2 regions of the Psychrobacillus sp. FSL K6-1464 genome follow, and region 1 is predicted to be linked to the other one. Evidence: riboswitches for the same ligand, from Rfam matches in the RefSeq annotation. Region 1 holds a riboswitch; the other holds the start of a gene.
The links. Region 1 has a riboswitch for FMN ahead of ribE (riboflavin synthase). Riboswitches for the same ligand answer to the same signal wherever they lie in the genome.

Region 1 (4,396 bases):
TAAATTTGAATTTCCAGTGGGAATATCTGCAATTTTGGTACTAGCTCAATTACGTACAAATGGTCCGGTAATGCAAAGTGATTTAGCAGATACCTTAGGGTATACAAAAGGAGCAATTACAAATATTTCTAGCAAGCTCGTGAAGTTCGAATTAGCGGAACGACTGTATAGTGAAGAAGATCGCCGGACGATCCATCTTCAGATTACAGAAAAAGGGCGATCTGCTTTAATGGAAGCACAAAAGATTGGCGAAGAAATATTTGTGGAGTTATTTGAAGAGTTGACTGTGGAAGAATTAGATCAGTATTTATATATACAGCAAAAAATATTAAACAGTATGAAAAATAAAAGATTGTCATCATCATGATCTAATTATTTTTTAGAGAAAAGTTAGCTAAGACCCTCAACATAAGAGGTTCTTAGCTTTTTATGTTTTTCAAAATCCTTTTGTATAATGTAAAAGTACTTAACTCCTTGCAATTAAGATATGAAATTGTTATGCTAATAACAATTTTATAACATTCCTTCGGGGTCGGGTGAAATTCCCAATCGACAGTAAGAGAGCAATCTCAAAGCCTGTGAGCCGTAAAACGCATGATTTGGTGAGAATCCAAAGCCGACAGTTAAAGTCTGGATGGGAGAAGGAGAAAGTCGCCTATTTGGAGGTTTTTTAGTTATGCTAAAAAAGGAACAACAGGCTTATTAAAGTATGACTTCTCTCGCATCCATAAATTTGGGTGCGTTTTTTAATGTCTAGCTATAGCGCTTGTCAGTGCCAACAAATTTGGGCAAGTCAGTTTGTTGGGACATGATCCCGCGGGCATAGGCGCTTCTATTTTTTAAAATTGAATAACTATCCTTCGGGGTCGGGTGAAATTCCCAATCGACAGTAAGAGAGCAACCTCAAAGCCTGTGAGCCGTAAAACGCATGATTTGGTGGAAATCCAAAGCCGACAGTTATAGTCTGGATGGGAGAAGGAGTAGTTCAATGCTTTTTGAGAGAAAAACACAAAAGGCTTATTTGAATCTACCTAATTTCCCTCCGACACTTATGTGTACGGAGGTTTTTGTTTGAAGTAGGCTTTAGATTCCATCTAAAAGTACTTACTAATAAGGAGGATACGATGTTTACAGGAATTGTTGAAGAGCTTGGCACCATTAAGAACGTACAAACATCTGCTAGCAGTATGCAACTTATTATCCGAGCAAAACGAATTTTAGAGGACATCAAATTAGGTGATAGTATTGCAGTGAATGGTGTCTGTTTAACAGTAATCGCATTTTCAAGATTTGAATTTACAGTGGACGTTATGCCAGAGACGTTTTATGCAACTACAACAAAATTATTAAATAGCAGTTCAGTTGTCAATTTAGAAAGAGCATTAGCGGCAAACGGTCGATTCGGTGGACATTTCGTTACAGGACATGTGGATGGTGTGGGTACCATATTGAAAAAGCGCCATGCAGCAAATGCAGTGTATATCGATATTATTGTACCAGAAGAGGCAAGTCACTTTTGTATTCCAAAGGGATCTATAACGATTGATGGAACAAGTTTAACTATTTTTGCTATAAATAAGTCGACAGTAACAGTTTCATTAATTCCCCACACAAATAAGGAAACAGTTCTAGGTGTGAAAAAAGCGGGTGAACTCGTTAATATCGAAGGTGATATGCTAGGGAAGTACGTGCATCAATTTAGTACAAAGAAAAGTGAATCGACTATCATCACCCAGGACTTTTTACAGCAGAACGGTTTTTAAGGAGAAATTAGCATGCTAAATACGATAGAAGAAGCAATTACAGATTTAACACAAGGAAAGCTTATTATTTTAGTAGATGATGAAAACCGCGAAAATGAAGGCGATTTCCTTTGCTTAGCAGAATTTGCAACACCAGAAAACATCAATTTCATGGCTAAGTATGGTCGAGGATTGATTTGTATGCCTATCCATGAAGAAATCGCAGAGGTATTGCAATTACATCCGATGGTTTCTAATAATACAGATTCTCATCAAACTGCATTTACTGTGTCGATTGATCATGAAAACACTTCAACGGGCATAAGTGCGTTTGATCGATCAGAGACGATGTTACAAGTCATTAAACCACAAGCAAAGGCACAACAGTTTAAACGACCAGGACATGTCTTTCCGCTAATCGCAAAGCCAGGTGGTGTACTGGAAAGACGAGGTCATACGGAAGCTGCAGTTGACCTTGCCATGCTTTGTGCCTCAGCTAAATCAGGTGTAATTTGCGAAATAATGAACGATGATGGTTCAATGGCACGCTTACCAGATTTACTGGAACTTGCCAAACAATATCAATTAAAGATTGTCACAATCGAAGAACTATCAAGGTATTTAATAAATATTAAAGCTAGCTAAGGAGAGAATAAGATGGTAAAAACAATCGAAGCAAATTTAATCGGAACAGATTTGAAAGTAGGTATTGTTGTCGGACGTTTTAATGATTTCATCAATGCAAAACTAGTTGACGGTGCAATAGATGGGTTAAAACGTCATGGTGTCGCTGAAGAAAGTATTGAAGTTGCTTGGGTTCCTGGTGTATTTGAAGTACCATTTATTGCAAAAAAAATGGCGGATTCCCAAAAATACGATGCAATCATTGGTCTTGGTACAGTAATCAGAGGTTCAACGACACACTATGATTATGTTTGCAACGAAGCAGCAAAAGGAATTGCACAAGTAGGTTTACAAACTGGAGTACCAGTTATTTTTGGTATCGTCACTACAGAATCTATAGAACAAGCTATTGAACGGGCAGGTACAAAGGTTGGAAACAAAGGATACGATGCAGCCGTCTCTGCAATTGAGATGGCAAATCTGTTAAAGGTCATGTCGTGATAAAATTGGTTCACTTAAATTTAGAAATGACTTAGAAACAATAGAAAAAGTATAAATAATTAATCCGAAACTTCATGGATTTGAACATGGATCAATTCATTAGTATCAGTAATATATTCAATTTTAACAGAGACTCCAAATTCTTTGTCACTCTCTTTTAACCTTAGACTGAACTTTTCAATGGTAGAATTTCCTTTCGGTTCACTTCCTTCATAAAGATAGTCAATTATACTTGCATGGGGAAATTTGGATTGAGTTTCTTTTACAGCAACTTGTCCCCATTTAGCATAGGCAGGGGTTTCCTGATGAGTAGGAGCGGTTGTAGGTATATATGTTGTTAATGTCTGCATAGAAGCTATAATGGTAAGTTCGATAACTAGTTTTTGCATAATTCATCACTTCTCCTTTCCTTTAGAATGTGTCATTCAAAAGAAATCATTCTATCGTTATTTTGATTCTTAATGAGGAGAGCAATAATTCTGACAAAATATAAAATTGTAATATAATGAAAGAAGAACATGATTTGAATTAGAGGGGGCAACATAATGGAATTAGGATTAGCTGGAAAAGTAGCAATCGTTACGGGCTCAAGTAAAGGGATAGGTTTACAAACAGCTTTACAATTAGTGCAAGAAGGAGCTAAGGTAACTCTTTGTGCTCGAGGAGAAGAACAATTAAAAGAGGCTGCGGCATTTATTAAAAGTGAAACAGGGGCACAAGTACTTATTGTTCCTGCGGATATTACCAAAGAAGAAGCATGCAAAGAAATTATTCAAAAAACAGTAGATCATTATGGACGTATTGATATTTTAGTTAATAATGCTGGTACTTCTTCTGCAAACCCTTTTGAATCAGTAGAAACAGATTTGTGGCAAACAGATTTAGATTTAAAATTATTTGGAGCTATACATACGTCAAAAGCTGTAATACCCTATATGAGAAAAGTGGGCGGAGGAGCAATTGTAAACGTAACAGCAGTATTAGGAAAAACACCTCCTGCTAGTTCGCTGCCAACAACTGTTAGTCGAGCAGCTGGAATGGCATTGACTAAAGCGATGAGCAAAGATTTGGGAAAAGATAATATCCGAGTTAATACAGTATGTATTGGCCTTATTAGAAGCAACCAAATCGAATTGAAGTGGAAAAAAGACGCTCCAGAACTTACTTGGGAAGAATATTCTAAAAATGTTGTTGGTCCAACGATTCCACTTCAGCGAATTGGTGAAACAGTAGAAGCAGCAAATGTCATTACTTTTTTAGTGTCAGATGCCGCGTCTTACGTAACGGGAACATCTGTTAATATTGATGGTGGATCTGGTGGGACGCTTTAAATAAAAAAAGAACCCGAATGGAAACCCCTTTAGGGCCATTCGGGTTTAAAGATGATAGGTCATCTTACAGGTTCTAATTCGGAGTAGATAACAGATCCGTTTCTTTGGAGTTTGTGCCAATTATGGCGATTACCGAAAATATAAAGGATGGATCCATAGAAGAAGAAAAAGGTATCCAGCATGCGATATGTTACAGAT
Region 2 (4,396 bases), 160 kb from region 1:
TGACCTATTTAACGCCAAACTTCAATAAAACTTTCAATACACTATTAGAAGCATTGCAGGGGATGAAAAATCCTGAAAATGAAATTTATACTTCTGTTATTCCGAATGATGTAACTTATTCAGTTAAGGAAGATAAGGGACTTGTTGTACATTTTGATGAGCCTTTAGATTTGGAATCACTAAATGCAAGTGAGGCATCCCGTTTGATAGAAGCTTTCTCGCTTACAGCTGCAAGCTTCAATCAAACTATCCGATTAGAGAATATCGTACAAGAAAAATGGAATGAAATAGATTTTTCTAGTCCACTTCCAGTTCCAGTGGGGCCAAATGGTTTTACTATGCAAACAATTCAATAATAAAAAAATGCCAATGCTTATTAACTTAAGCTTGGCATTTTTGTTTTAAGATATATGTGATAGCCCATACATTTGTGAAAATAGCCCATAAGGCTTCGAATACCGCCCATAAGCAATCCGATACAGCCCTTAAATTTTTATTATCGCCCATAACATAAATTTGCCTAGTATTCTCAGTTGCAAACAGGTCTGTTGCATATATTGTTTTAATTTGATAAAATGTTATTAATTCAAGATATATTCTTGGAGGACAACAAAATATTGATTCATCTTCGGGGCAGGGTGCAATTCCCGACCGGCGGTATTAGAAATTTATTTCTTCAGCCCGCGAACCTTAACAGGTTGATTTGGTTAAATTCCAAAGCCGACAGTATAGTCTGGATGGGAGAAGGTGAAGGTGCAGTCGTTTTTCGTATGCTTATACGGATACGCTTATTAAAGTGTACCTTATTTCTCCCTTGAACTTCTATAAGTTCGAGGGATTTTTTAAGTATGCAAACGTTCTGAACCTTTCTTCTTGTGGAGTGAATCGCAAAAGGAGAGAGGATTTATGTTAAAAGGCAAAACGCGAATGCTTATTGCAGTCGCAATGCTGAGTAGTATTTCTTTTGTTTTAATGCTACTTGCATTTCCATTACCGGTTTTACCGGCTTATTTAAAGGTGGACTTTAGTGATATACCAGCATTAATCGCTGCAATCACAATGGGACCAGTTGCAGGAATTTTAGTCGCATTTTTAAAAAATGTGCTAGATTGGTTATTTGCAGGAAGTCCAACTGGTGTACCTGTTGGTCATATGGCTAACTTTGTAACTAGTATCTTGTTTATCACACCTGTGTATTTGATTTATCGCAAAGTTACTTCGTCCAAAGGCATTATGGCAGGACTCGGAGCAGGTACAGTCTCTATGGCTATTGGGATGAGTGTACTAAATTATTATGTATTTTTACCAATGTACGCTTATTTCTTAAATTTCCCTATGGAAACAGGCACTGCTTTGTTTAATACGATCATTTTTGGTATATTACCATTTAATCTTATTAAAGGTATATTAGTAACGATCGTGATGATTGTTTTATTCAAACGAATGAAGCCATTGCTTGATAAAGTAACTAGTTCATATATGAAACCTAATACAAATTAACAAAAAGTTGTTTCTCCACTAGGAGGAACAACTTTTTTTAAAAAGAAAATATACTTGGTTCATGGAGCTGAAAAGAAAGAATGATAATACTGATTTTCGCTTCAGGCGGACGCTTTCCGCGGGCTTGGCTTCAGCCTCCTCGTTCGCTGCGCTTCTGTGGGGTCTTCAGCTCAAGCTACCCGCTGGAGTCGTCACCTTGCGCTACAATCAAATAAACGGGTAGTACCCAACAAGAAGATTTAACATAGCTTATCGCTTAAGTCACAAGAGTGTTAAAATCTTAGAAATGGAAAAGTTATTTGTATTCACTTTTGAATTAAATGTTATTCTCCATTGATAGGTAAGAAGGTAGATTTCTCGTACATTAGTGGAAATAAAGAGAAATAGTAAGTGTTGCCAAAATAAAGAAGCAAACGAGTGAACGAAATTGCATCTTCGGGCTCGCACGATGCGGGTCAGGCAGTCGTTGCGACAGGATGTCGCGTACTTAGACTGTCATCCATCACCTCTAAGAATAAGAAAGTATCTTATCTCTAGTTATCTAAAAACGCCCTTACCTGTTTCTAAATGTTGTAGAAGGGTGAGACAGTCAAACGATAGTAATAAGTCTGTCCAAAGCCATGCGAAAACAATTGAAACGGATATTGACCGACCTAGCGTCTAGTTGTCTGATATTATTAGAATGAAAAATGGTGATTATGACAAAGTCACAACCACCATTCCATATACTATTCGTATTTCAGTGCGTCGCCTTCGAATGATTCATCTGCGACTTTAATAGAATCAGTAGGACAGCCTTCAAAAGCGTCTTCCATATCTTCCATTAGTTCTTCTGGAACTTCTGTTGTACCCATGTTATTATCTAAAATAACGAAGGCAATACCTTCATCATCATAGTCATAAATATCTGGGGCAGCGGCTCCACATGCTCCGCACGCTATACATGTATCTTTATCTACAATTGTATATTTTGCCATTATTATATTCTCTCCTTTATAACTACTAACACGAATATGCTATCGTATTCATTCTAAAGATGTTTTCCCTATATTTCAACCAAAATACTTCAGAAAAGAGAGGTATTCCTATGCATTTTCATCAAATATTACTATTTATTATACATAAGTTATCCGGACAACGTTCTGAGAATGCTCCTTATTATTTATTAAAAGGTAAAAAATCAGGACAAACTATTCAAGATGTGACATATTTTCAACTTCATGCTTTTTTCTCTATTCTCCCACAATTATCGAAGGAAGACTATGATATTGAAATTAATGAGTTGCATAACCGTGGTCTAATTCAGGTAGAGGAATCACTCGTCTATATTACAGAAAAAGGAATAGCTACAGTAGTGGAAGGTAAAGAGTTTCTATTCAATGGCTGGGAATACAGAGGGAGGGAACAATTATTTTGGAAAAGATTGGACTTAGTGATCCAAACTTTGTCCCAGTTCCAAGCAAAAGAGAAAAAATTTGTGCCAAATCAAAAGGATATGGCTATTCAGAATTTCGTCAAGGACTTCCTCATCCAACATAACTTTCGTGAATTTAACTTGAGTAATGATATAAAGCAAGAGATATTCCGATTGCTTGAAAGTCCTTTGTTAAATGATTTACACAGGACATTATTTGTTTATCGACTTAGTGGATATAACAAAACTGGCTTGACTTGGGAACAATTGTCTCGTTACTATGATTTAACTGATATGAACGCAAAGATAAATTTCTTAGAGTGCTTACATAATATATTGGACAATATTGATATAAATACTAGTCCTTTGTTGTTTTCTTTAGCAAAAGGTATTCATCTAGACACTCCTCTCACAGATTCTGCTTTTAAAACGAATAGTCTTTTTGAAAAAGGGTATACAATGGAGGAAATAGCTAGAATAAGAAAGTTAAAGATTAACACAATAGAAGATCATGTAATTGAAATAGTTTCATCCGATAAAAATTTCTCTGTTTCGGCATTTATATCGAGTGAGCAAGTTGAAAAGATTCTTCATTTATCCAAAGAGTTACATACGAAAAAGCTTACTGTGATAAAAAATAGATTACCCGAACTAACTTATTTTCAAGTACGTTTAGCACTAACAAAGGGAGAACAAATTCATGGATAAATTAAATGAAATTCTTCAGAAAAGATTTGGCCATGCTACTTTTCGTGCTGGTCAACAAGAAATAATTGAACAAATAATAGAAAAAAAAGATGTTATCGCAATACTTCCTACAGGAATGGGGAAATCACTTCTCTACCAACTACCTGCTTATCTGATGGAAGGTACTGTGGTTATTGTGTCACCTCTTTTGTCCCTTATGCAAGATCAAGTGGAACAATTGAAAATACTTGGTGAAAAAAGAGTTATTGCTATTAACTCCTTTTTATCTTTTCAGGAGAAGGAGATGGCTATTCGTCGATTAGCTGACTATAAATTCATATTTACTTCTCCCGAGATGCTGCAAAATGAACAATTTAACCTAGCACTTCGAAAACTTTCTATTGCTTATGTAGTGGCAGATGAAGCACATTGTATCTCACAATGGGGCTTTGATTTTAGACCAGATTATTTAAGGATTTCCACTTGGCTCCAATCAATTGGTTCGGTGAACGTTCTAGCCTTAACGGCTACTGCGACAGCCGAAGTGGTGGATGATATTAAAAAAACTCTACAAATGAATGCACCATTTGAATATATTCATTCACTTGATCGACCGGCTATAGCCTATGAAATGATAGAGGTAGATAACCAACAACAAAAAATGAAGTGGATACTAGGCAGAGTCACCTCCACAGAGGGGCCAGGAATAATTTATACACAGTCTCGTAAAAAGACAGAGACATATGCAGCAGCACTGCGAGAACAAGGGATTTCAGTTGGATTTTATCATGCTAA

Region 2: another riboswitch for FMN. It lies ahead of MKX39_RS07360 (ECF transporter S component); the one in region 1 lies ahead of ribE (riboflavin synthase).

Annotation. Positions count from the first base shown of each region.
Region 1 covers NZ_JBBOOP010000001.1:1,347,431-1,351,826, forward strand. Annotated here, with positions in the region: gene MKX39_RS06425 (MarR family winged helix-turn-helix transcriptional regulator) at 1-367, shown strand, start outside; FMN riboswitch at 519-650, shown strand; FMN riboswitch at 853-984, shown strand; gene ribE (riboflavin synthase) at 1,125-1,763, shown strand; partial or broken gene ribB (3,4-dihydroxy-2-butanone-4-phosphate synthase) at 1,776-2,363, shown strand; gene ribH (6,7-dimethyl-8-ribityllumazine synthase) at 2,400-2,867, shown strand; gene MKX39_RS06445 (DUF3889 domain-containing protein) at 2,927-3,256, opposite strand; gene MKX39_RS06450 (SDR family NAD(P)-dependent oxidoreductase) at 3,413-4,198, shown strand; gene MKX39_RS06455 (glycosyltransferase) at 4,258-4,396, opposite strand, start outside.
Region 2 covers NZ_JBBOOP010000001.1:1,506,975-1,511,370, forward strand. Annotated here, with positions in the region: gene MKX39_RS07355 (hypothetical protein) at 1-356, shown strand, start outside; FMN riboswitch at 621-753, shown strand; gene MKX39_RS07360 (ECF transporter S component) at 907-1,500, shown strand; gene MKX39_RS07365 (ferredoxin) at 2,229-2,477, opposite strand; gene MKX39_RS07370 (helix-turn-helix domain-containing protein) at 2,588-3,622, shown strand; gene MKX39_RS07375 (RecQ family ATP-dependent DNA helicase) at 3,615-4,396, shown strand, end outside.